DNA from 3 places in the Saccharopolyspora sp. 6M genome. Region 2 is predicted to be linked to each of the others. Evidence: riboswitches for the same ligand, from Rfam matches in the RefSeq annotation. Region 2 holds a riboswitch; each other region holds the start of a gene.

Evidence for each region. A riboswitch is a leader RNA that binds a small molecule or an ion and turns the genes downstream of it on or off. The one in region 2 is predicted to bind thiamine pyrophosphate.
Region 1: it holds a riboswitch for thiamine pyrophosphate, as region 2 does, so the genes downstream of both, thiD (bifunctional hydroxymethylpyrimidine kinase/phosphomethylpyrimidine kinase) here and LCD31_RS04040 (thiamine ABC transporter substrate binding subunit) in region 2, are expected to answer to the same signal.
Region 3: it holds a riboswitch for thiamine pyrophosphate, as region 2 does, so the genes downstream of both, thiC (phosphomethylpyrimidine synthase ThiC) here and LCD31_RS04040 (thiamine ABC transporter substrate binding subunit) in region 2, are expected to answer to the same signal.

What each region holds. Positions count from the first base shown of each region.
Region 1 is NZ_JAIUJZ010000270.1:1,047-8,791, forward strand. It holds gene LCD31_RS27050 (polysaccharide pyruvyl transferase family protein) at 1-516, shown strand, start outside; gene LCD31_RS27055 (hypothetical protein) at 542-751, opposite strand; gene LCD31_RS27060 (TenA family protein) at 1,006-1,719, opposite strand; gene thiD (bifunctional hydroxymethylpyrimidine kinase/phosphomethylpyrimidine kinase) at 1,739-2,572, opposite strand; TPP riboswitch at 2,566-2,661, opposite strand; gene LCD31_RS27070 (hypothetical protein) at 2,694-2,966, opposite strand; gene LCD31_RS27075 (hypothetical protein) at 3,236-3,505, shown strand; gene LCD31_RS27080 (hypothetical protein) at 3,580-4,311, shown strand; gene LCD31_RS27085 (hypothetical protein) at 4,363-4,752, opposite strand; gene LCD31_RS27090 (hypothetical protein) at 4,917-5,132, shown strand; gene LCD31_RS27095 (AMP-binding protein) at 5,204-6,877, shown strand; gene orn (oligoribonuclease) at 6,935-7,573, shown strand; tRNA gene LCD31_RS27105 (tRNA-His) at 7,673-7,745, shown strand.
Region 2 is NZ_JAIUJZ010000021.1:115,557-123,301, reverse strand. It holds gene ychF (redox-regulated ATPase YchF) at 1-636, shown strand, start outside; gene LCD31_RS04070 (TetR/AcrR family transcriptional regulator) at 824-1,429, opposite strand; gene LCD31_RS04065 (NADPH-dependent oxidoreductase) at 1,463-2,299, opposite strand; gene LCD31_RS04060 (acetyltransferase) at 2,698-3,153, shown strand; gene LCD31_RS29470 (DUF6157 family protein) at 3,176-3,607, opposite strand; gene LCD31_RS04050 (FAD-dependent oxidoreductase) at 4,050-5,018, shown strand; gene LCD31_RS04045 (4a-hydroxytetrahydrobiopterin dehydratase) at 5,024-5,317, opposite strand; TPP riboswitch at 5,388-5,498, shown strand; gene LCD31_RS04040 (thiamine ABC transporter substrate binding subunit) at 5,545-6,591, shown strand; gene LCD31_RS04035 (iron ABC transporter permease) at 6,588-7,745, shown strand, end outside.
Region 3 is NZ_JAIUJZ010000169.1:2,492-10,236, reverse strand. It holds gene LCD31_RS21040 (DUF3263 domain-containing protein) at 1-256, opposite strand, end outside; gene LCD31_RS21035 (peptide deformylase) at 627-1,205, shown strand; partial or broken gene LCD31_RS29805 (Uma2 family endonuclease) at 1,485-1,796, opposite strand; TPP riboswitch at 2,072-2,197, shown strand; gene thiC (phosphomethylpyrimidine synthase ThiC) at 2,191-3,834, shown strand; gene thiD (bifunctional hydroxymethylpyrimidine kinase/phosphomethylpyrimidine kinase) at 3,934-4,797, shown strand; gene LCD31_RS21015 (FUSC family protein) at 5,098-7,065, shown strand; gene LCD31_RS21010 (thiazole synthase) at 7,158-7,745, opposite strand, start outside.

The DNA.
Region 1 (7,745 bases), on a different contig from region 2:
GAGCTGTACCGCACCGACGACCTGCGGGACGTGATGATCTGCCTGCAGTCGGACCTGCTGGACGTCACGGTGCCCGCGCTGGCCGGGTTCCTGCTCGACACGCTGCGCGCCTGGGACGTGCGGCCCGAGCAGGTCGGCGTCATCGAAGGCATCCCGCGGGTGGACCGCGAGGTGTTCGCCCTCGTCGAGCACGACCTGCCCGGCGCCCGCTTCTACCCGTTCTCCGAGATCATGGACCACGGGCTGCCCGCCGCCGCCGGCCAGCGCTGGCTGTCGACCCGGTTCCACATGCACCTGATGGCCGCGGCCGCCGGGGCGCACGGCGTCGCCGTGTCGATCAACTCCGGGTACTACACGAACAAGCACCGGTCGCTGATCCAGCGCGGCTCCGGCTGGGGCCTCAGCGAGGGCCTCCAGGTGCCGCCGCAGCCGCGGGAAGGCGGCTACGAGCGGTCGACGCTGGACGCGCTGCAGGAGGCCAAGTCGAAGCTCGCCTGGTCCATCTACGGGGACTGAGCCGCCGGGCCGGGCGGCGGCGCGCTCAGGCCGCCGCCTGCCCGGTCTCGCAGGTGCCCTCGGCTCGGGGCCGCAGCACGTGGATGTCCGCGGACGATTTTTCAGGCTCCGTTTCCGCCTGGGCGGACTCGGCGTCCGCCCGGCGGTCGGCGATGTAGAAGGGGGCTGCGGCCAGCACCGGCACCAGCATCCCCGCCAGCATGATCAGAATTGAAGTCCCCGTACTCAAGGCCACCGAACCCCGCGCGGTGGGAGGCGGACCTCCCACGACCGAACACGCCGAACGAACGTGTCGTGAGCCTCATCGTCGTGGCTGAGGGTGTTCGTTAACACCGCTCGAAAGTGCTCCTGATCACGCTTCCCGCGAGCGCCCGCACCGCGGCTGACCACCCGCGTCACCGCCCCCGCCGCGCCGCAGGGCACGTCGCGGAGGGTGATCGGGTCCGGGTATTCGCCGCAGCGCGGAAACCGTGCCGCCGCAACGACTTCTCACGCCGGGAGCCACTGCGCCGTCGGCCACCGCTCCAGGCGCCACGCGCCGTCCCAGAACATCCACTCGTACTCGGTGGCACGCGCGAACGCGGCCAGCATCCGCTCCCGCACCGGCTCGTCGGCGGCCGCGGCCGCCCGGTCGGTGAGCTCGCGGGCCGCCAGCACCGCTTCGGCGAACTCCTCGTCGGCGTAGGTCTCGATCCACCGCCGGTACGGGTGCGCCGACACGTCGCCGACGGCGGCGAGGATCTCACTGCCCACGTGCTGGTACACCCAGAAGCACGGCAGCACCGCCGCCAGCAGCACCGGGTAGGGGTCGACCAGCGCGCTCGCCCGCAGGAACGAGGTGTAGGCGGTGCACGACGGCGAGGTCGCCACCCCCGCCAGGTCGTCCGCGGAGAGCCCGAACTCCTCGACGTAGCCCGCGTGCAACCGGCGCTCCTCCACCAGCGCGCCCCGCGCGGCCCCCGCGAGGAACGCCGCGTCCGCCGGATCCTCGGACCGGGTCGCGGCCGCCGACAGCGCCTGCGCGAACGCGATCAGGTAGCGGGCGTCCTGCACGAAATAGAACGCGAACCGCTCCCGGTCGAGGGTGCCGTCGGTGAGCGCCGCGTTGAACGGGTGCGCCACCACGGCCCGCTGCAGCTCGGCGGTGCGTTCCCAGGCGCGGGCGCAGAAACCGCCCGCGGGCGGATCGGGCAACCTGCTCATGACCTTCGTCCTTCCGATCTCACCACCAGCGGTGGAAGTGGTGCACGGGCCCGTGCCCGCGGCCCACGTCGAGGCGCTCCGCGGCCCGCAGCGCCCCGGTCAGGTAGTCCTTGCCGTCCCGCACGGCGGTCGCCCAGTCGGGCCTGCGGGGACGCAGCGCCGCGATCGCCGCGGACAGCGTGCAGCCGGTGCCGTGGTCGTTCGCGGTGTCGATCCGCTCGCTGCGCAGCCACCGCACCTCGCCGTCGCCGCGGAACAGGTCGGCGCTGGCGGGTTCCGCGCGCAGGTGCCCGCCCTTGAGCAGCACCTGCTTCGCGCCCAGGTCGGCGAGCCGCTGCGCCTGCGCGGCCATCTCGGCCAAGCCGGTGATCTCCGGCTCGCCCAGCAGGTCCGCCGCTTCCGGCAGGTTCGGGGTGATCAGGTCGACGCGCGGCAGCAGCTCGTCGCGCAGCACCGCGACCGCTTCGTCGGCGAGCAGCCGGTGGCCGCTCTTCGCGACCATCACCGGGTCCAGCACCACGTGCGGCGGGGCGTAGCGGTCCAGCACGGCGACGACCGCGCGGATCACCTCGGCGTTCGCCAGCATCCCGATCTTCACCGCGTCCACCCGGACGTCGTCGAGCAGCGTCGTGAGCTGGGCGGTGACGAACTCCGGCGGTACCTCGCGGACCTCGGCGACACCGGTGGTGGTCTGCGCGACCAGCGCGGTCACCGCGGACATGCCGTAGGCGCCGTTCGCGGAGAAGGCCTTCAGGTCCGCTTGGATGCCGGCTCCGCCGCTGGGATCGGTCCCCGCGATCGAGAGCACGTTCGGGACCCGGTCGGATCCGGGCAGGGCAGCACGAGTGGTCACGTCGGTGACGTCCCTCCGCTAGCACGAACTAGGTCAGGTTCGACGGGTCTGCTCTCAGCCCGGCCGTCCGGGCACCCCGCGTCACTGGCCCCAACCTAGCAACGGGCGTCAAGCTGCGGACTCACTCGACGAGGCCGATGATCGCGCCCGCGGTGAACCGCTCCCCCGCCCTGCCCTGCCGCCACAGCGTTCCGCTCGCCGGGGCGCGCACCGTGCGCGGGGCGCCGTCGGTCACCACCTCGGTCACCGGGGCTCCGCTGCGCACCCGGGCGCCGTCGGGGACCAGCCAGCGGGCGAGGGAACCGGGCTCCCGCGGATCGTCGTGCGGACGCGGGAAGTGCAGGTCCGTCACGGGGTGCGCCTCCGGGTTCCGCTCGCTCGACGCGCCCAGCATGGGCGGTGATCCTTCTCACCACAAGCGGGTTCCGCGCCCGGCGCCCTGGTTCGAGCGGCCCAGCACCGGGTCAGCGGCGAGTCGAGACCGCTCCGCCGAACAGCCGCTCTCACACGATCGGAGCAGCGCAGCCGCCGGTCGCCCCCGCCACGCGAATGCAACGTGCGCGCTGATCGTTCCGTCTAGAGTTCGAGATCCGGCCAGTGGACCGAAGCCGGACGAACTGCGCGCCCGCGGGTCGTCCTGACAGGTATGGGGGTGGGACGGCAATGTTCCCCGATCAAGAGCACGTGTGGTGGATCGTCGGAGCGGGCAAGCGGGTCCGGCACGCGATCACGGTGCGCCCGGGCGCCAGACCGGCCGGTGATCCGGTGCAGACCCTGTGCGATGCGACGATCAAGCTCCCGCACGAGACGTGGCCCGCCACCAAGGAACCGTCGAGCCGCCGCATCACGGAGCGTTGCGCGGAGTGCGAGCAGGCGGTCGACGAACAGCTCGCGCGTGACGGCGATCTCGTGGTCACCACCTGGGACGCCTAGGGCGAGGGAAGTCACACCGCTCAGGGCTGATCGCCTAGTGAGGCGACCCTGCGTGGCGGATTAAAGTTGACGCAATGGACACCACTGCCGACGCCCCCCAGACCGCCCGTTCCCGCCGCTCCGCCCGGCCGGATCCGGCGGAGGTATGGGCTCCGCTGGCCGGTCTCGCCGACGCCGCAGCGCAGGGCGGGACGTCCGGAGCCGTCGCCATCACCCGCGGGTTCGACCGCAACAGCAGGCTGCGCGCCAAGGCGCTGCGCGACCTGCTGGAGGAGCGCGGGGTGGCGGCCATCGAGATCACCCCGGCCGTGGGCAGCGAGCGGCTGCTCGCGGACAGCGAGATCACGTCGGTGGTGAACCTGATCGGCGCCGGTTCCTGGCAGCCGTACCGGCTGGCCGCGAAGCTGCGCGCCCCGCTGCTGGCGGTGCGCGGCGACGAGGAGGCCGGGCAGGACTCGCGGGACGTCATCGGCGTCACCGCCGCCGAGGACCGGCGCGACGTCGCCCTCTCGCACGTGGCGGTGCGCCCGGAGACCGAGGGCCAGGGCAGCCTGATCGTCACCGCCGACGGCGAGCCGATCTCGGTGCCCGGCGGTTCCGCGGTGGTCACCCTGCGGGAGCAGCGGCTGGAGGTCCGGCTCGCGGGCCCGGACTTCGCCGAGCAGACCTTCGCCGCCACCGAAGTGCGGGTGGAGACGGCTGACGCGCCGCACCGCCTGGTGCGCGACGAGCTGCCCATCGCCGACTTCGAGGGCGCGCTGACGTTCACCGCCGAGCCGGGCGCGCTGACGGTCCGCCCGGTCTGACCTGCCGCTTCCTCGCGCGGCCCCGGCGTCCGGGGCCGCGGGGAAGCGATGTCACAGCACCCGGTTCAGCAGCGCGACCAACGCCGCCAGCACCACGCCGACCAGCGCCAGCGCGAGCGGGGCGAGCGTGCCGGGGAACAGCGCGTTGGCGATCGTCCAGCCGAGCACGAACAGCGCCACCAGGCCCAGCAGCCCGATCATCGCGGTCATCAGCGGCCGGTGCCGCGGCAGCGCCCGCAGGTTCCCGCGGGCGACCGGCGTCATCCGCTGGAACGTGATCCACACCGGTAGCGCCACGAGCGCCACGACGAGCACGCCGAACAGCGAGTCGGCCCGGCTCGGCTCGTGCCCGAGGCCGAGCAGCAGGCCCAGCACGCCGACCGCGAGGACCAGCAGCACGCGGTGCAGGGTGCGCCACAGCATCCCGTCGTATCCAGCCATGATCGCAGTCTCCCAGCAGCGCTCACCCGGTGGTGGAACCCCGCGGGCACGAGCCGGTGGAATTCCAAGATTAATCAGGCGAACACCCGTCACGTCCGTGATCCTGAGTCGTCTTACCAGTGGAGGACGCACCGGACGAGCGTTCCCCCAGGGAGGGAGGCCACGTGGCTGACGACGAGAAGTGGCAGGTGAGCTGCCGCGATGTGGCGGGCAGGCGGCGGAACATGGCGGTGTACGTGAACCAGGGCAACGTCGTGGTCGTCGCTCCGCCCGGGGAGACGGCGGTGCTGGCACCATTGGAGGCGGGTCGCCTGCGGGCCGCGATCCGGGAGGCCGTGGTGGCCGCGGCGGCACCGGAACACACCATTTCGGACCGGTGAACCCTTCCCCCGCGTCGCCCCCCGAGGCATTATCTACCGATGAGTAGCTAAATCGGAGGAGACGCGTGGCGATGTGGCGACGGCCGGCGGGACGGACACGAGGCGAAGCGGCGAAGGCGGCCGTCCAGGCCGGGGCGGACCGGCTGGCCCCGACGCTGCAGACGCTGTGGCTGCTGATCAGGCAGGGCGTCGTCCGCCCGATGCGCCCGGACAAGCTGCTGCGCATCGTCTTCGCCTGGCGGCGCTGGGGCGTCACCCCCGCGCTCGGCTACGCCGTCGCCGCGATCCGGCATCCCGACCGGCCCGCCGTGATCGACGAGCGCGGCGCGCTGAGCTTCCTCGAACTGGAGCAGCGCACCACCCGCCTCGCCCGCGGGCTGCGCGCCCGCGGCATCCGGGACACCAGCCGGGTCGCGGTGCTGTGCCGCAACCACCACGGGCTCGTCGAGACCATCGTGGCCTGCGGCAAGATCGGCTCCGACGTGGTGCTGCTCAACACCGGCCTGCGCCCGCACCAGATGCGCACCGTGCTCGACGAGCAGCGGGCCGACCTGCTGATCGCCGACGTCGAATTCGTCGAGGCGCTGCCCGACCTGGAACTGGACGTGGTGCTCGCCTGGACCGAGGGCACCACTCGCAAGGCCACCCTGGAGCACCTCATCGGCAGCTCCGCCACCGGCACCCTCCCGCGCCGTCCCCGGCACGCGCGGGTCATCGTGCTCACCTCCGGCACCACCGGCACGCCGAAGGGCGCCCGCAGGCCCGCGCCGCCCGGGGTCGGGCCCGCCGCCACGATCATGTCGCGGATGCCGCTGCGCGCCGGTGAGCGGATCATGCTGGCGGCGCCGATCTTCCACACCTGGGGGCTCGCCGCGTTCCAGCTCGGCTCGGCCATCGGCGCCACCCTCGTGCTGCGCCGCAAGTTCGAACCGCAGCAGGCGCTCGCCGCCGTGCAGCGGCACCGCGCCACCGCGCTGTTCGTGGTTCCGGTGATGCTGCAGCGCATCCTGGACCTGCCGCGGGAGGCGATCGAGCCCTACGACACCTCCTCGCTGCGGATCGTGGCCGCCAGCGGTTCGGCGCTGCCCGCCGACCTCGCCACCCGGTTCCAGCGGGTGTTCGGCGAGGTCCTCTACAACTTCTACGGCTCCACCGAAGCGTCCTGGGTGAGCATCGCCACCCCGCGCGAACTCGCCGAAGCGCCCGGCACAGCGGGCCGCCCGCCGCGCGGCACCAGCGTGAAGATCCTCGACGAGCGGGGCGCGCAGGTGCCCGACGGCGAGACCGGGCGGATCTTCGTGCGCAACGACATGCTCTTCGAGGGCTACACCGGCGGCGGCGGCAAGGAGGTCCGGGACGGCATGCTCGCCACCGGTGACCTGGGCCGCATCGACGAGGCCGGCCGGCTGCAGGTGGTGGGGCGCGAGGACGACATGATCGTCTCGGGCGGCGAGAACGTGTACCCGAAGGAGACCGAGGACGCGATCGCCACCCTGCCGGAGGTCTCCGAGGTCGCCGTGATCGGCGTGGACGACGCCGAGTTCGGCCAGCGCCTCGCCGCGTACGTGGTGCTCGTCGACGGCGCCGAGCTGGACGCCGAGGCCGTGCGGGAACGGGTCCGGCCCGCGCTGCCCGGTTTCGCGCTGCCCCGCGACGTCGTCTTCCTGCCGGAACTGCCGCGCAACGCCACCGGCAAGGTCGTGCCCGCGCGGCTGCGCGAGGGTTCCGCCGATACCGAACGGTGATCTCCGCGGCGCCGGTGCGATCCCGGCGCCCGGTCGCACCGCGTTAGGCTCGGTGAGGTGAACGACCGTCTAGTGTGGATCGACTGTGAAATGACCGGTCTCGACCTGGGTTCGGACGCCCTGATCGAGATCGCCGCCCTGGTCACCGATGCCGACCTCAACATCCTCGGCGAGGGCGTGGACATCGTGATCCACGCCCCGGACGAGGCGCTGTCGGCGATGCCCGACGTGGTGCGGGAGATGCACGCGCGTTCCGGGCTGACCGAGGAGGTGCGGCGCTCCGCGGTCACCACGGCCGAGGCCGAACAACGCGTCCTGGACTACATCCGCGAGCACGTGCCGGACACCGTCTCGGCACCGCTGGCGGGCAACTCCATCGCCACCGACCGCGGGTTCATCGCCCGCGACATGCCCGCGCTGGACGCGCACCTGCACTACCGCATGGTGGACGTGTCCTCCATCAAGGAGCTGTGCAGGCGCTGGTTCCCGCGGATCTACTACGCGCAGCCGGAGAAGGGCCTCGCGCACCGCGCGCTCGCCGACGTGCGGGAGTCCATCAGGGAACTCGCGTACTACCGCCGGACGGCGTTCGTGGCCGAGCCGGGACCGACCACCGAGCAGGCCCAGGCCGTCGCCGCGGACCTGCTGGACGGGCGCGGCCCCGCGGGCACCGGCCGCAGCCCCGACCAGCGGTGATGCGCGGCCGGGAGCCCGGTCGCAGCCCGCTCCGCAGCGCACGCTAGGATATTCGTGTTGCTCCGGAAAGCCGAGAACACCGGCTGGCCGGAAGCTGCGGTGGGTGTAGCTCAGTAGGTAGAGCACTGGGTTGTGGTCCCAGGAGTCGCGGGTTCGAATCCCGTCACTCACC
Region 2 (7,745 bases):
GAGAAGGAAGCCCGCACCCACAAGGACAAGCGTCCTGCGCTGGACGCGGCCAACGAGGCGAAGCGCGTCCTCGACGAGGGCACCACCCTGTTCGCCGCGAAGCTGGCCGACGTCCCGGAACTGCGCGAGCTGAACCTGCTCACCACCAAGCCGTTCCTGTACGTGTTCAACGCCGACGAAGGCGTGCTCTCCGACGAGGCCCGCAAGCAGGAGCTGCGCGACCTGGTCGCCCCCGGCGACGCCGTGTTCCTCGACGCCAAGGTCGAGTCCGAGCTGATCGAGCTCGACGAGGAATCGGCCCGCGAACTGCTGGAATCGGTCGGCCAGCCGGAGCCGGGCCTGCACGCCCTGGCCCGCGCCGGGTTCCACACCCTCGGCCTGCAGACCTACCTGACGGCGGGCCCGAAGGAGGCGCGCGCCTGGACCATCCCGCAGGGCGCGACCGCCCCGCAGGCCGCGGGCGTGATCCACACCGACTTCGAGCGCGGCTTCATCAAGGCCGAGATCGTGTCCTTCGCCGACCTGATCGAGGCCGGTTCGATGAACACCGCGCGCTCCGGCGGCAAGGTCCGCATGGAGGGCAAGGACTACATCATGGCCGACGGAGACGTCGTCGAGTTCCGCTTCAACGTGTGATCGGAGCCGTCGCGTCCGCTCGCGGTGTTGAGTCCGGCCGTGGCCGACCTCGATCCTCGGCCACGAGCGCTCGAACCCGTGGGGACGGCGCTGGCGGCGCAGCGCGTGGACGGTGCTACTGCTGCTCGGGAGCACCGGGGCAGGTCGCGGGGATCAGTGCCTGCCGTGAACTCCTGCGCCCGCAGGCTCAGCTCCTACGATCCGGCTTCGTGCGCAGTGCCTCCAGTCCTCCTACCAGGACTGACACGGCGAGTTCGGTCGTGGCGTCCCGGTCGTCGCGCCAGTGTTCGACGGACGCCGCGTAGCCCGGAAGCGCGTCGCGGATGGTGTCCGACATCGTCGGCGCGGGGAGTCCCTGGGCGAGGCCGAAGGCCTGGAACTCGATCATCGCGATGATCGGGCGCAGCTGGTCCGAGGGGAAGTCTCCGCGCACGAGAGCGGTGAACACGGGCTCGTAGGCGGCGATGGAGCGCTCATCGGCGAACGTGGTGTCGAAGATCAGCGGCAGGATCCGCCGGTGCCTGGTGTAGAGACCCGCGAGGCCGCGCAGCAGCGCGCCGACGGCTTCGCGCCAGTCGTGCGCGTCGGGGGTCTCCATCTGTTCGAGCATCCGTCGGCGGGCGAGGTCGATGACGTCGCCCCGCCCGCCGACGTGGCTGTAGAGCGAGGACGGGGCGACGCCCAAGTGCTTGGCCAGCTGGACCATCTGGATGTCCCCGGTGGTGTCGACGAGCGCGAGCGCTCCGTCGGCGATGATCTCTGCCGACAGCAGCGGCACCTTCGGTCTGGCCATCCTCGTTCGTTCCTTCGTCGGTCGGGTCGCGCGTCAGCGTAGGCCGAAGCCGCGCCGCTGGAGCGTCGGGCGCAGGTTCTCCCGCCCGTCCATGTAGTCGAAACCGGTGCCGGTCACGACGGCCTCGGCCCAGGTCTTGTCCCGCAGGCCGTTCTCCGTCCGGAACACCGTGGTGGCGGCCTCATAATCGCGCACCCATTCCGCGTGGTCGGCGTGGTCGTACTTCTCGTGGTGGAGGACGACGTTCTGCGCTGGGCGCGGACGCACGGCGCTGGGCCGGGTCTCGTCCGGAATGCCGATGGCGGTGCCGAAGACGACGTAGGCGTACGGCGGGAGGTCGACGAGTTCGGCGAGCTCCTCGGCGTGGTTGCGCAGCGAGCCGAGGTAGACCCCGCCCAGGCCCAGGGACTCCGTGGCGACCATCCCGTTCTGGGCGGCCAGCGCCGCGTCGACGGAGGCCATCAGGAAGGCGTCCAGGTAGTCGGTGACGACCGGGTCGCCGCCGTGGGCGGAGCTGATCGCGTGGCTGCGCGACATGTCGGCCACCCAGAGGAGGACGGTCGGGGCATCGGCGACGAAGTCGTAGCCGCCGCCGTCCGTGCGGGCGCTGCGGGTGAGCCTCGCCAGCTCGCGCTTGGTCTCCGGCTCCGAGATCGCGACGACGCTCCACTGGTGCAGGTTCGAGGAGGTGGACGCCGACTGGGCGGCGGCGACGATCGTCTCGAGCGCCCCCTCGGGGACCGGCTCATCGGTGAAGGCCCGCACGGAGCGGTGGGCTAGGAGGGCCTCGACCTGCTGGTTCCACAAGATCGTGGCGGGAGCGGGCTGATCCCCGTAGCGGGCGCGCAGGAGTGCATCGTGCTTCGGCATGCTCACGGTCCTTCTTTCCGAATCGGATTCGGTTATTCCAACTCGCCGCGCACCGGCGGCATTCCCGGCTCCGCGGACCGGGGCGCATGACCTCGCGCACACGACGGGCGGGTGCTGGTCCGGCGCGAGCCGGGCGAACGTGGGCGACAACACGCTCGCCGCACGGCTAAGGTCCACGGACGTCGCGGGGCCGGATCGACTTGCCCGCTCCGCTGCGAACCGAACGACGAGACCGCATCGGATGCGAACGGCTGGGGAGGACATCGCTGACGTGCGCGTCTTCCTGGCATCGCACCGAGTCCGCTGGATCAAGCAGGTCGCCGGCGGCCACGCGCTCCCGGGCACGTGGTCCTCCGGACCGGAATTCGGGCGAACTCCGCTGGATCGCGCAGGTCGTCGTGGCTGAGCCGAGGATCCGCGACTCGACGGGGCCCGAGGAGCACCCGGAACTCGTGCGGATCTGGCGCAGCGCCGTCGATGCCACCCACGCGTTCCTCGATCCGCGGCACCGTGCGGAGATCGAGGAACGCCTGCCCGTCGGGCACTTCCCGCAGGTGCGGCTCAGCGTCGCCGAACTCGGCGGTGCGCCGGTCGGTTTCGCGGGCACGTCCGGGACGAGCCTGGAGATGCTGTTCGTCGACGCGGCGCACCGCGGGCGAGGAGTGGGCCGAGCCCTCCTCGCGCACGCGGTGGCCGAGCTCGGGGTGACGTCCGTGGACGTCAACGAGCAGAACGAGCAGGCCGTCGGGTTCTACCTCCGGCACGGGTTCACCGTCACCGGCCGCAGCGAGCTCGACGATGCGGGGCGTCCGTACCCGCTGCTGCGGATGTCCCGCGACGGGCGGGCGCGGTGACCGGCCGCTCGTCGCCCCGGGTTCAGGCTCGGGTGCTGCGCAGCGCCTTGGTGCAGGTGATCGGTTCGCCTGACTCGCCGGTGCGCCGGCCCGAGGTGAACTCCGCGTACTCCGGGCCGTCCACGGCGTACAGGGCCAGGCGGCCGCGGGCGTCTGCGTGGATGCCCCAGCCGTAGCGCTTGCCCAGCGGCGAGGAGCGCAGGCAGGCCCTGCTCCGCGCGAAGAACTCCCGGCGGGCGTCCGCCCGCTCCTCGTCCGGGATGGCGGCGCGGTCCGCGAAGACGGTGAAGATGACGTCACCGGACGTGAACTCGTACGGGTGCTCGGCGATCAGCCGGTAGGTGCGCGCTGCCACCGACGGCGCCTCTGCGTTCAGCGGGGGCACCGTCGCGGTGGTGACCGGGCAGTCCTCGGCCACCTCGATAAACGTGTTCGTGCGATCGACCCGTTCCACGCCCGGAACGGTACGCCGGGGGACCGACGGCGGATGGGGAAGCGGCCGTTCCTCGATTCCGGTGCTCCTTGCCTCGGACCGCGATCGGCTGACCCCCGATCGATGACGAACACCCGGCGAACGCGATTCCCCGACCCGCCGCCGCACCCCGCTCGGGCACGTCCGAGTGAAAGGCGTGCGGGGTCGGTAGCGCAGCGCGGCCCGCCGCGAACTGCGGGCGGCGCACCCCGGCACAGCTGAGTCGCACGCCATGACCAGGCGATTTACGTTGTGCGCATGCAGCACATCACCTTGATCTGCGGAGACTGCAACGGCAAGGGGTGCAGCAACTGCGGCGGCACCGGCACGATCACCATCGTCGAGGACTAGGACCGCGCCGAGCGGCCGCGAAACCCGCCCCGAGCAGGCCGTGCGCGGCGGGCAACGCTGCTAGCGTGCCGAAATGGCCGCCAACGGGACCGTCCTGGTCATCGGAGCCGGGGTGAGCGGGCTCAGCACCGCCGTGATCCTCGCCGAATCCGGCGTGCCGGTGCGCGTGCGCACCGACGAGCCACCCGCCGACACCACCTCCGCCGTCGCCGGCGCGATCTGGGGGCCGGCGCTGCTGCAACCCGCCGACCGGGTGCGCCGGTGGGTCGCCGACACCTACCGCGCGCTGGTCGAACTGGCCGCCGACGACACCAGCGGAGTGCACCTCGCCACCGGGCGGATGGCCGCCCGCGTCGACCTCGGCGACCAGCTGCCGCCCGAAGCGCTGCTGCTGCCCGACCTGCGCCGCTGCACCCCGGACGAGCTGCCCGCCGGGTTCCGCAGCGGCTACCGGGCGACGCTCCCGCTGATCGACATGCCGCGCTACCTCGAACACCTCACCGGGAGACTGCTCGCCGCCGGCGGCGAACTGCTGATCAGCCCGGTGTCCTCGCTGGCCGACGCCGCGGCCGAAGCGGACCGCATCGTCAACTGCACCGGGGTCGGCGCGCACGAGCTCGTCGGCGACCCCGGCGTGCGGCCCGTGCGGGGGCAGCACGTCCTCGTCCGCAACCCCGGCATCAGCGAGTACTTCGTCGAAGTCGGCGCCGGACCCGAGTTCACCTCGTACGTCCCGCACGGCGACCAAGTCGTGCTCGGCGGCGTCGCGGGCGAGCACGACTGGTCCCGCGCACACGACCGCGACGACAGCGCCGCCGTGCTGCGCCGCTGCGCGCAGGTCGAACCGCTGCTCGCCGGCGCCGAAGTCCTCGGCGAGACCGTCGGACTGCGCCCCGGGCGCGACGCCGTGCGGCTCGAAACCGAACGGTTCGGCGGCGCCACCGTCGTGCACGACTACGGGCACTCCGGCTGCGGGGTGTCGCTGTCCTGGGGCTGCGCCGCCGAAGCCGCCGGGCTCGTCCTCGGCCGACCGGTGCGCTGACCGGCTCACGTCAACGCGTCGACCACCCCGTCGATCTCCTCCGCCAGCGTGAAGTCCTTCGCGGTGAGGCCACCCGCCGAATGCGTCGAGAGGGCGAACACGACGGTGCGCCAGCGGATGTCCAGATCCGGGTGGTGGTTCTCGCTCTCCGCGATCTCCGCGACCCGGTTCACCGCCTGGATGGCCTGCGGGAAGCTCGCGAACTCCACGCTCCGCACGATCGTGGTGCCGTCCTGGGCCCACTCCGGTAGCCGGGACAGCGATTCGGCGACCTGGGTGTCGTTCAGCAGTTCGGTCATGCCCACATGGTGGTCGTCGGACGGCCGGAACGCGACCGTCGACCCCCGGCTCGGTGGCGGCACGTAGACTGCCGGTCGCCACGGGAGTCCAGCGCGCTGGGCTGAGAGGAGGGGCGCATCCCCTCGACCGTCCGCACCTGAACCGGATCATGCCGGCGCAGGGAGGTGTCGCGATCAGCTCGAGTTCGCACGCGTGGCCGAGACCGGTGTGCTACTCGGGAGGACCGTTGAACCCCTTACTGCGCTGGGCCGCGGCACTCGCCGCCGCCGCGCTCACCACCGGATGTTCGCTCATCGGGAGCTCCGGCGATGACACCGCGGCGCGCACCGTCACCCTCGTCGCGCACGACTCGTTCGTCGCCGACCCGGCGCTGCTCGCCGACTTCGAGAAGCGCAGCGGCATCCACCTGGAGATCCGCAACAGCGGTGACGCCGGAGAGCTGACCAACAAGTTGGCGCTGTCCAAGGCGGCACCGCTCGGCGACGTCGCCTACGGCGTGGACTCCACCTTCGCCTCCCGCGCGCTGCGCGCCGACGTGTTCGCCCCGTACCGGCCCGCCGCCGCCGACCGCGGACCGCAGCGCTACGCCCAGGACCAGCAGAACCGGCTCACCGCCGTCGACGTCGCCGACGTGTGCCTCAACATCGACACCGCCTGGTTCGCCGCGCACCGGCTGCCGGAGCCGACGACGCTGCGCGACCTCACCGATCCCCGCTACCGGGACCTGACCTCGATGCCGGACCCGACGACGTCCTCCCCTGGATTGGCGTTCCTGCTCGGCACCATCGACGCCTTCGGCGAGCCCGGTTGGCAGGACTACTGGCGCGCCCTCGACGCCAACGGCGTGCGGCTGTCCTCCGGCTGGGAAGAGGCCTACAACCAGGACTTCTCCGGTTCCACCGGCCAGGGGCCGCGACCGATCGTGCTGTCCTACGCGTCCTCGCCCGCCGCCGAGGTCGACGAGAACGGTGCGCCGCGCACCAAGGCCCTGCTCGACACCTGCTACCGGCAGGTCGAGTACGCGGGCGTGCTCACCGGCGCGAAGGACCCGCAGGCGGCGCGGGAAGTGGTGGACTTCCTGCTCTCGCCCGAGTTCCAAGGTCAGGTCGCCGACCAGATGTACGTGTACCCCGCGGTCGACGGGGTGCCGCTGCCCGAAGGCTGGGCGGCCAGCGCGCCGCTGCCGTCGCGGCCCGCGGAACTGCCCGCCGACGAGGTGGAGAACAACCGGGACCGGTGGGTCGAGCAGTGGCGGACGCTGGTCCGGGGATGACCGGCGAACTCCGCCGCCGGGTTCCGGTGGCGCTGGCCGCGGCGGTCGTCCTCGGCTTCCTCGGGGTCTTCTTCGCCTGGCCCGTCGCGGCGATCATCGGGCTGGGCGTGCGCGGCGACGTCGGAGCGGTGCTCGCCGAGCCGGCCACTTGGCGGCTCGTCGGCTTCACCCTCGGGCAGGCCGCCGCGTCCACCGCGGTCGCGCTGCTCTGCGGGCTGCCGCTCGCCTACGTGCTCGCCAGGCTCGTCCTGCCCGGCACAGGGCTGCTGCGGGTCGCGGTGACCGTGCCGTTCGTGCTGCCGACGATCGTCGTGGGCATGGCCTTCCGCGCGTTGTTCGGCGCCGACGGGGGAGTGCTGCCGATCGTGCTGGCCAACGCGTTCTTCAACGTCGCCGTCGTCGCGCGCACCGTCAGCGGGTTGTGGGGGCACCTGGACCGGCGGATGGAGGACGCCGCCCGATCGCTGGGAGCCGGGCGGCTGCGCACCTTCACCTCGGTGACGCTGCCCGCGCTGCTGCCCGCGCTCGGATCGGCGGCGGCCGTCGTGTTCCTGTTCAGCGCCACCAGCTTCGGGGTGGTGCTGGTGCTCGGCGGCGGTCGGCTGCGCACCCTGGAGACGGAGATCTACCTGCGCACCGTGCAGCTGCTGGACCTGCCCGGCGCCGCGGCGCTGTCCCTGCTGCAGCTGGTCGCCGTCGTCGCCGCCCTGCTCGTGGCCACCATCGCGCGCCGCCGTCGGGAGACCGCGCTGCGGCTGCGCGCGCCCGCGACCACCGCCCGGCCGCCGCAAGGCGCCGAGTGGTGGATCGTCGGGCTCGCCGGTGCGGTGCTGTGCGGGCTGCTCGCGCCGATCGTCTCCCTGCTGGCGCGGTCGGTGTCCACCAGGGACGGGTGGGGGCTCGCGGGCTACCGCGCGCTGCTGGGCACCGGGCAGCCCGGGACCCTGGAGGTCACCGGGCTCGAAGCCGCGCTGAACTCGGTGCGCACCGCGGTCGACGCCACCTGGATGGCGCTGCTGCTCGGGCTGCTCGCCTCGTTCGTGCTCGTCGCCGTGCGCCGCAGGTTCGTCGCGGAGAGCCTCGACCTCGCGCTGATGCTGCCGCTGGGGGTGTCCGCGGTGACGGTCGGCTTCGGCTACCTGATCACGCTCGGC
Region 3 (7,745 bases), on a different contig from region 2:
GACTCGCCCGCACCTTGCGCAAACGTTTGATCAGCATCGGATCGGCCCGGACGGCCGCCGGATCGTCCAGCAGATCGTTCAGCACCTGGTGGTACCGGGTGCCGGACATGTCGAACAGCTCGCGGATGGCCCGTTCCTTGCCGCCCGCGCCCTTCCACCACTGCCGCTCGAACGCGAGGATGCTCAGCTCGCGGTCGCCGAGCTCCTGCCCCGCCGCGGGCTCCGGAGCGTCCGAAGTGGACTCATCGGGGGGGATGCGCGGCAGCGGCTCGGTGGGCGGGTCGACCGCCCGCAGGTGCCTGCCGGACGCGGGTTCGCCCACCGCCGCGCGACCCTCGGTACGCGCCAGTTCCTCGCACTGCCGGGCTATCTCGTGCACGGTCAGCATCTGGGCGGCGTCCATCTGGCTCCTCGCGTCGCGATCCGGGGATCCCCGCGTTCGCCGAATCACACGGGTGTGATTCCGGGCCCATTACATCACGCGCGCCCGCCCGCCGTGCGCGGCCAACACGCCCTCCGCGGAGATCCGCGGGCACCTCGGCGAAGATCACTCCGACGGGCGGCGCCCAGCCGAGCGCAGCCACTCCCGAGGCGGTCCGGAGACGGCAACCGATACCCTCCGCCGCATGGCTGTTCACCCGATCCGCATCGTGGGCGACCCGGTGCTGCACCACCCCACGCGCCCCGTCGAGCGGTTCGACGACGCGCTGCGCACCCTCGTCGAGGACATGTTCGAGACGAACACCGCCGCGAACGGCGCCGGGCTGGCGGCCACCCAGATCGGCGTGGACCTGCGGGTCTTCGTCTACGACTGCCCCGACGACGAGGGGGTCCGGCACCGCGGCGTCGTGGTCAACCCGGTGCTGGAGACCAGCGAGATCCCGCAGACCATGCCCGACCCCGAGGACGACTGGGAGGGCTGCCTGTCCGTCCCCGGCGAAGCGTTCCCCACCGGCCGGGCGAGCTGGGCGAAGGTCACCGGCTTCGACGTGGACGGCGCGCCGGTCGAGGTGGAGGGCACCGGGTTCTTCGCCCGCTGCCTGCAGCACGAGACCGACCACCTGGACGGGCACCTCTACCTGACCCGGCTCGTCGGGCGGAACGCGCGGGCCGCGAAGAAGGCCGTCAAGCGCAACGGCTGGGGAGTCCCCGGCCTCTCCTGGGACCCGGCGGTCGAAGGCGATCCGTTCGCTGAGGAGGATTGAGCTCCTCCCGTTCCGCAGGGGGTGGGTGGCGGGTGGTCCTGTTGATCGGGTGGTCGTCAGCTCAGCGGCTTCGCCGCTGACAGGAAAGAGACGCGGACCCGTCGCGCGAGGTCGGGTCGGGTGGGGCCGGTCAGCGGGGGAAGGCCTCGGTTTCCAGGGTGACGGTGAACGGGGCGGGCAGGTCGAGCGGTTTGCCGAACGGGACCGAGTGCGATTCGCGGTAGGCCTCTCGCCGTCCGGCTCGGAGAACAGGGTGATCGTGGGCCAACGCGGCGCGAAGCGGTCGATGAGCAAGTAGAACGGGATGCCGGCCTGGGCGTACGCACGGAGCTTGGTCGTCCGGTCGGTGTCGGCATTGCTCTTCGAGGTGATCTCGACCGAGAGCAGCGCGTCCTCCCCCGGGAGCACGACCGCTGGAGTCATCCGCTCGCGGAGCACGACGAGGAGATCGGGCACCACGATCCGCGAGCTCGACGGCAGGGCGATGCCCTGGGTCTGCAGGACCTCCCAATCGTCGGGCAACGCCCGCACCAACGCCTTGTTCACGCGGCTGCCGATGAGGTCGTGGTTCTGGTCCGGCGGCGGGGACATCACGATCCTCTCTTCGATGATCTCCGCGCGCCAACCTTCGGGAAGATCGAGGCCGTTCCAGACCTCGACGAACGTCTCCCAGGACGATTCCTGGAGCACCGGGGCAGCACTCGCAGCGCGGTCACCTCCTGTGCCGGTGTTGTCACGCACCGCATCCTCCCGGTCTGACAAGGTTTCGTTTTCCCTGCTAGACAGCCTAGTGTCGATCAGCTTCGCCGTCACCGGCACGAACCGGGACTTGGCAGGGCGGCATCACGGGGCTAGCCTCGGCGCCGACAACTGATCGCGGGAGCTCGCACCGGAAGCGGGCTGAGAGGGCGGCTGGATCATCCGATCCGGGGCCGCCGACCGCCCGAACCTGACCGGATAATGCCGGCGTAGGGAGTGAACGGCCGTGGCCGACGTGCGTCCTGAACCGTCCTCTGTGGACTCCGATTCCCCTGGTGTGACCACCGGACCGATCAGCGGGTCCCGCAAGGTGCACCGCGAGGTCGGCGACCTGCGGGTGCCCGCCCGCCGCATCGAGCTCAGCAACGGCGAGCACCTCGACGTCTACGACACCTCCGGGCCCTACACCGACGACGCCGCCACCATCGACGTGCACGCGGGCCTGCCCCGCACCCGCGACGGCTGGCACCGCGAGCACCCCACCCAGCTGGCCGCCGCCAAGGCCGGGGTGATCACCCGCGAGATGGAGTTCGTCGCCGCCCGCGAGGACCTGCCCGCCGAGTTCGTCCGCGACGAGATCGCCCGCGGCCGCGCGGTGCTGCCCGCCAGCCACCGCCACCCCGAGAGCGAACCGATGATCATCGGGAAGAAGTTCCTGGTGAAGGTGAACGCGAACATCGGGAACTCCGCGGTGACCTCCTCGGTGCCCGAAGAGGTCGAGAAGATGGTGTGGGCCACTCGCTGGGGCGCCGACACGATCATGGACCTGTCCACCGGCAAGCGGATCCACGAGACCCGCGAGCGCATCCTGCGCAACTCGCCGGTGCCGGTCGGCACGGTGCCGATCTACCAGGCGCTGGAGAAGGTGAACGGCGACCCGGCGAAGCTCACCTGGGAGATCTACCGGGACACCGTGGTCGAGCAGTGCGAGCAGGGCGTGGACTACATGACCGTGCACGCCGGGGTGCTGCTGCGGTACGTGCCGCTGACCGCGCAGCGCGTCACCGGGATCGTCTCCCGCGGCGGTTCGATCATGGCCGCCTGGTGCCTGGCGCACCACCGGGAGAGCTTCCTGTACGAGCACTTCTCCGAGCTGTGCGAGATCCTCCGCGAGTACGACGTCACCTTCTCGCTCGGCGACGGGCTGCGGCCCGGCTCCATCGCCGACGCCAACGACCGCGCCCAGTTCGCCGAGCTGGAGACCCTCGGCGAGCTCACCGGGATCGCCCGGGCGCACGACGTGCAGGTGATGATCGAAGGCCCCGGGCACGTGCCGATGCACAAGATCGCGGAGAACGTGCGGCTGGAGGAGGAGCTGTGCGACGAGGCGCCGTTCTACACCCTCGGCCCGCTCACCACGGACATCGCGCCCGCCTACGACCACATCACCTCCGGCATCGGCGCGGCGATGATCGCGCAGGCCGGGACCGCGATGCTCTGCTACGTCACGCCCAAGGAGCACCTCGGGCTGCCGGACCGGGACGACGTGAAGACCGGCGTGATCACCTACAAGATCGCCGCGCACGCCGGTGACCTCGCCAAGGGGCATCCGCGGGCGCAGGAGTGGGACGACGCGCTGTCCCGGGCCCGCTTCGAGTTCCGCTGGACCGACCAGTTCAACCTGGCGCTCGACCCGGACACCGCGAAGGCGTACCACGACCAGACGCTGCCCGCAGAACCCGCGAAGACCGCGCACTTCTGCTCGATGTGCGGGCCGAAGTTCTGCTCCATGAAGATCACCCAGGACGTCCGCGACTACGCCAAGGAGCACGGCCTCACCAGCGTCGAGGCGATCGAGGAAGGCATGCGGGAGAAGTCCGAGGAGTTCACCGGTTCCGGCGGCGAGGTCTACCTCCCCATCGTGAGCTGATCGGGATGACGGACGCGGTGGGCGGCGCTCCGGTGTTTCGCATCGGCAGGTTCCGCACGGGCCGGATCGACGGCGGGACGGGGTCGTAGCATGGGCCGGATGCACGAGACACCCGGCCACCTGCGACGACCCGCGCACGACACGGCCCCGCCGACGGCGCTGACCATCGCCGGGTCGGACTCGGGCGGCAGCGCGGGGATGCACGCCGACCTGCGGGCGTTCTTCTCCTGCGGGGTGCACGGCATGACGGCCGTGACCGCGGTGACCGTGCAGAACACCGTCGGCGTCACCGGGCTGGTGGAGATCCCGCCGGAGACGGTCGCCGCGCAGATCGGCGCCGTCGCCACCGACATCGGGGTGGACGCGGCGAAGACCGGGGTGCTGTCCTCGGCCGCGACCATCGAAGCGGTGCTCGCCGCCTGCGACGAGCACGGCATCGGCCGCGGCCGGCGCACCCCGTTCGTCGTGGACCCGGTCGCCGCTTCCCGCAGCGGAGAACCGCTGCTGCGCCCGGACGCGCTGGACGCGCTGCGCGACGAGGCCTTCCCGCGGGCGACGCTGGTGACGCCGAACCTGGACGAGGTGCGGCTGCTCACCGGCATCGACGCGCGCAGCCGGGACGACCTGCTGGACGCGGCGAAGGCCGTGCACGACTTCGGACCGGACTGGGTGCTGATCAAGAGCGGGCACCTGCTGGACGACCCGGAGTGCGTGGACCTGCTGTTCGACGGCACCGACGCGATCCAGCTGCCCGGGCCGCGCTACTCGACGGTGCACACGCACGGGGCGGGCGACGTGTTCGCCTCCGCGATCACCGCGGCGCTGGCGAAGGGCGCGTCGATGCCGGACGCGGTCGCCGCGGGCAAGCGGTTCGTGACGCGCAGCGTGGAGCACGCCTACCCCCTCGGCGCCGGCGTCGGGCCGGTGTCGACGTTCTGGCGGGTGAGCCCGCGCTCGTTGTGAGCGGGGCGTCCCCGGCCGCCGGAGCGCGCTGGGTACCGTCGCCGTCGGAGCAGCCGCCCGCGGCACCCGCGGCCGCGAACGGCCCAGCGGACACGCCACGAACGGGCTTGAGATACCGAATCGGGTGATTTTCGCCCGCGCGGGTAACTCACAAGGCGGGTCACGTCGACATAGAGCGTGAGGCTCGCAGCCCCCGCCGCGCTCCCGAGCGACGGCGCCGCGTGCGCTGCGCCCGTCCCGCACAGGCAACGAGAACGTCAGGAGCGAAGCGCCGCCGTGGCAGCACCCGGGTGGACGACCATGAAGGACCGGCTCCTCGCCGGGCTCAACACCGAGGCCGGCGCCCCCGACCTCCGACGACGCCAGTACGCGATGGCGGTGCTGGTCACCGCGGTGGTCGCCACCGCCGTCGGCTGGCTGCTGGACCTGCGCACCCCCGCGCTCATCGGCGGGCTCACCGCGGTGTTCGCGCTGGTCGCCGCGGGCGGGCAATCGCTGCGCTCCGACCTGCACCGGTTCTCCTGGTTCGGACCGGCGCTGGTGCTGGTCGTGGCGGTGGGGCCGCTGCTCCGCGAGATCCCGGTGCTGGCCGGGCTGCTGGTGGCGGCCGTCGTGTTCGGCTCCGGCATGCTGCCCGCCCTCGGCGAGCAGTACCGGGTCAGCGGCCAGACCTTCGCCGCGGCCACCCTCGTGTCCACCACCACCGGCATCGGATCCGGCGAACCCGCCTGGATGCTGTTCCTGTCCACCGGGGCGGGTGCGGTGTTCGCCCTGGTGCTGCGGGTGCTCATCGGCATCGGCGATCCGACCCGCGCCACCCGGCACGCCGTGGCCCGGACCCTGCTCGAACCCGGGCCGGGCGTGCTGGAGATCGCCGCGAGCGCCTGGCGCGCCGACGGGTCGAGCACCTGGCTCGGGCAGGTCCTCGCCGGGGCGGCCCGGTTCCGCGCCGCCCGCGAAACGCTGCTCGCCCAAGCCCAGCGGGCCGACCGGATCGAAGCGGAACGGCTGCACCGCATCGTCGTCGAAGCGGACCTGGTCGCCGCCGAACTCGCCCGCGCGGTGCGCTCCCGCGCCTGCACCGGGCTGCCCGCGATGGCCCGCGTCGACCCGGCGCAGGCCGTCGTCGCCGCGGGCGGCAGGCAGGACCTGCCCGAAGCGGTGCGCGGCATGAACGAAGGGCTCGACCGGATCCGCGGCGCCGTCGTGCAGCGCACCGAGGTCGCGGCCAGCCCGCCCGCGCCCGGTGGCCGCCGCCAGCGCGCCATCGGCGGCGTCAAGGCGCACCTGTCGCTGCGGTCCTCGCTGTTCCGGCACGCGCTGCGCTGCACGCTGGCCGTCGCCGTCGGCATGGTGATCGTGCTGCTGCTGGACGACCCGTCCGCGTCCACGCTGCTGCTGGCGCTGTACGTGGTGCTGGCGCCCGCGGCGCGGGACAGCATGAACGGCGCGCTGGAGCGCACCGGCGGCGCGGTGCTCGGCGTGGTGGTGCTGGCCGCGCTGATCACCCTGCTGCCCGGGGTGTACCTGCTGGTGCCGGTGATCGTCGTCGGCATGCTGCTCGGGGTGGAGCGGCTGCGCACCGACTACCAGGTGCTGCTGAGCTCGCTGATCGCGGTGACCGTGATCGACCAGGCGATGCGGCTGGACCGGCCGCTCGCGAACATCGCGATCAGCTTCGCGTCCAACACGGCCGTCGGCGCGGCCATCGCGCTCGGCGTCGGCTACATCAGCTTCATCGTGCTGCCCAGCAGCATGGTGCCGGACGTGCGCGGGGCCATCCGCTCCACCGTGTGGTCGGTGTCCGAGCTGCTGCGCAGCGTGCGGGCCGCCGGGCAGGGCCACGAGGTGCGCGCCGCCATGCAATCCGCGCACGTGCTGGCGCTGCGGCGCACCCAGGACCTGCTGGGCATGCCCGCGCTGCTGGACGAACCGGACTCGGACGAGGACCCGCAGACCACGCGGGCCGCGGCGATCGCGCTGGACGCGCTGCGCCAGGACGTGGCGACGCTGGCGTTCCGGCCCGAGGGCGAACTCGCCGTGGCGGTGCCCGCGCTCAAGGCGGTGGACCAGCTGCTCAGCGGGCGGAGCAACCCGAAGATCCCGGACATCCAGTCCGCCGGGGCGCCCGCGACGGAACTGCTGGCCAGCTCGCTGGTGGAGAACGCGCTGCACGCGCGCTCGGCGATCGACCAGACCCTCGGCAACGAGCCGTGGAAGAGCTACACGATCAACTTCGTGCGGACCGAACGGCTCCGCATCCGCTGATCACCGGGTGACCGGCCCGCCCGCCCCGGCGGGCCGGTTCAGCCCGGCGGCCTGGTTCAGCCCGGCGGGCCGGTTCAGCCCGGCAAGCCGGTTCAGCCCAGCAGGCCGGGGCTGGAGGCCTTCGCCCAGAAGCGCTGCGGGATGCGTCCCGCGCCGACCGCGAGGCGGCCCGCTTCGACGGCGGCGCGCATCGCGGCGGCCATCCGCTCCGGGTCCTGGGCCCGGGTGACGGCGCTGGCCAGCAGCACCGCGTCGCAGCCCAGCTCCATCGCCAGCGCCGCGTCGGAGGCGGTGCCGATGCCCGCGTCGAGCACGACCGGCACCGACGCCCGGGACACGATCATCTCGATGTTGTGCGGGTTCCGGATGCCCAGCCCGGTGCCGATCGGCGAGCCCAGCGGCATCACCGCCGCGCAGCCCACGTCCTCCAGCCGCGTCGCCAGCACCGGGTCGTCGTTGGTGTAGGCCAGCACCACGAAGCCCTGGTCGACGAGCTGCTCGGCCGCGTCCAGCAGCTCCACCGGGTCCGGCAGCAGCGTGTCCTCGTCGGCCACCACCTCCAGCTTCACCCAGTTCGTCCCCAGCGCTTCCCTGGCGAGCTGCGCGGTGAGCACCGCCTCCGCCGCCGTGCGGCAGCCCGCGGTGTTCGGCAGCGCCTCGATGCCGAGCCGGTGCAGCAG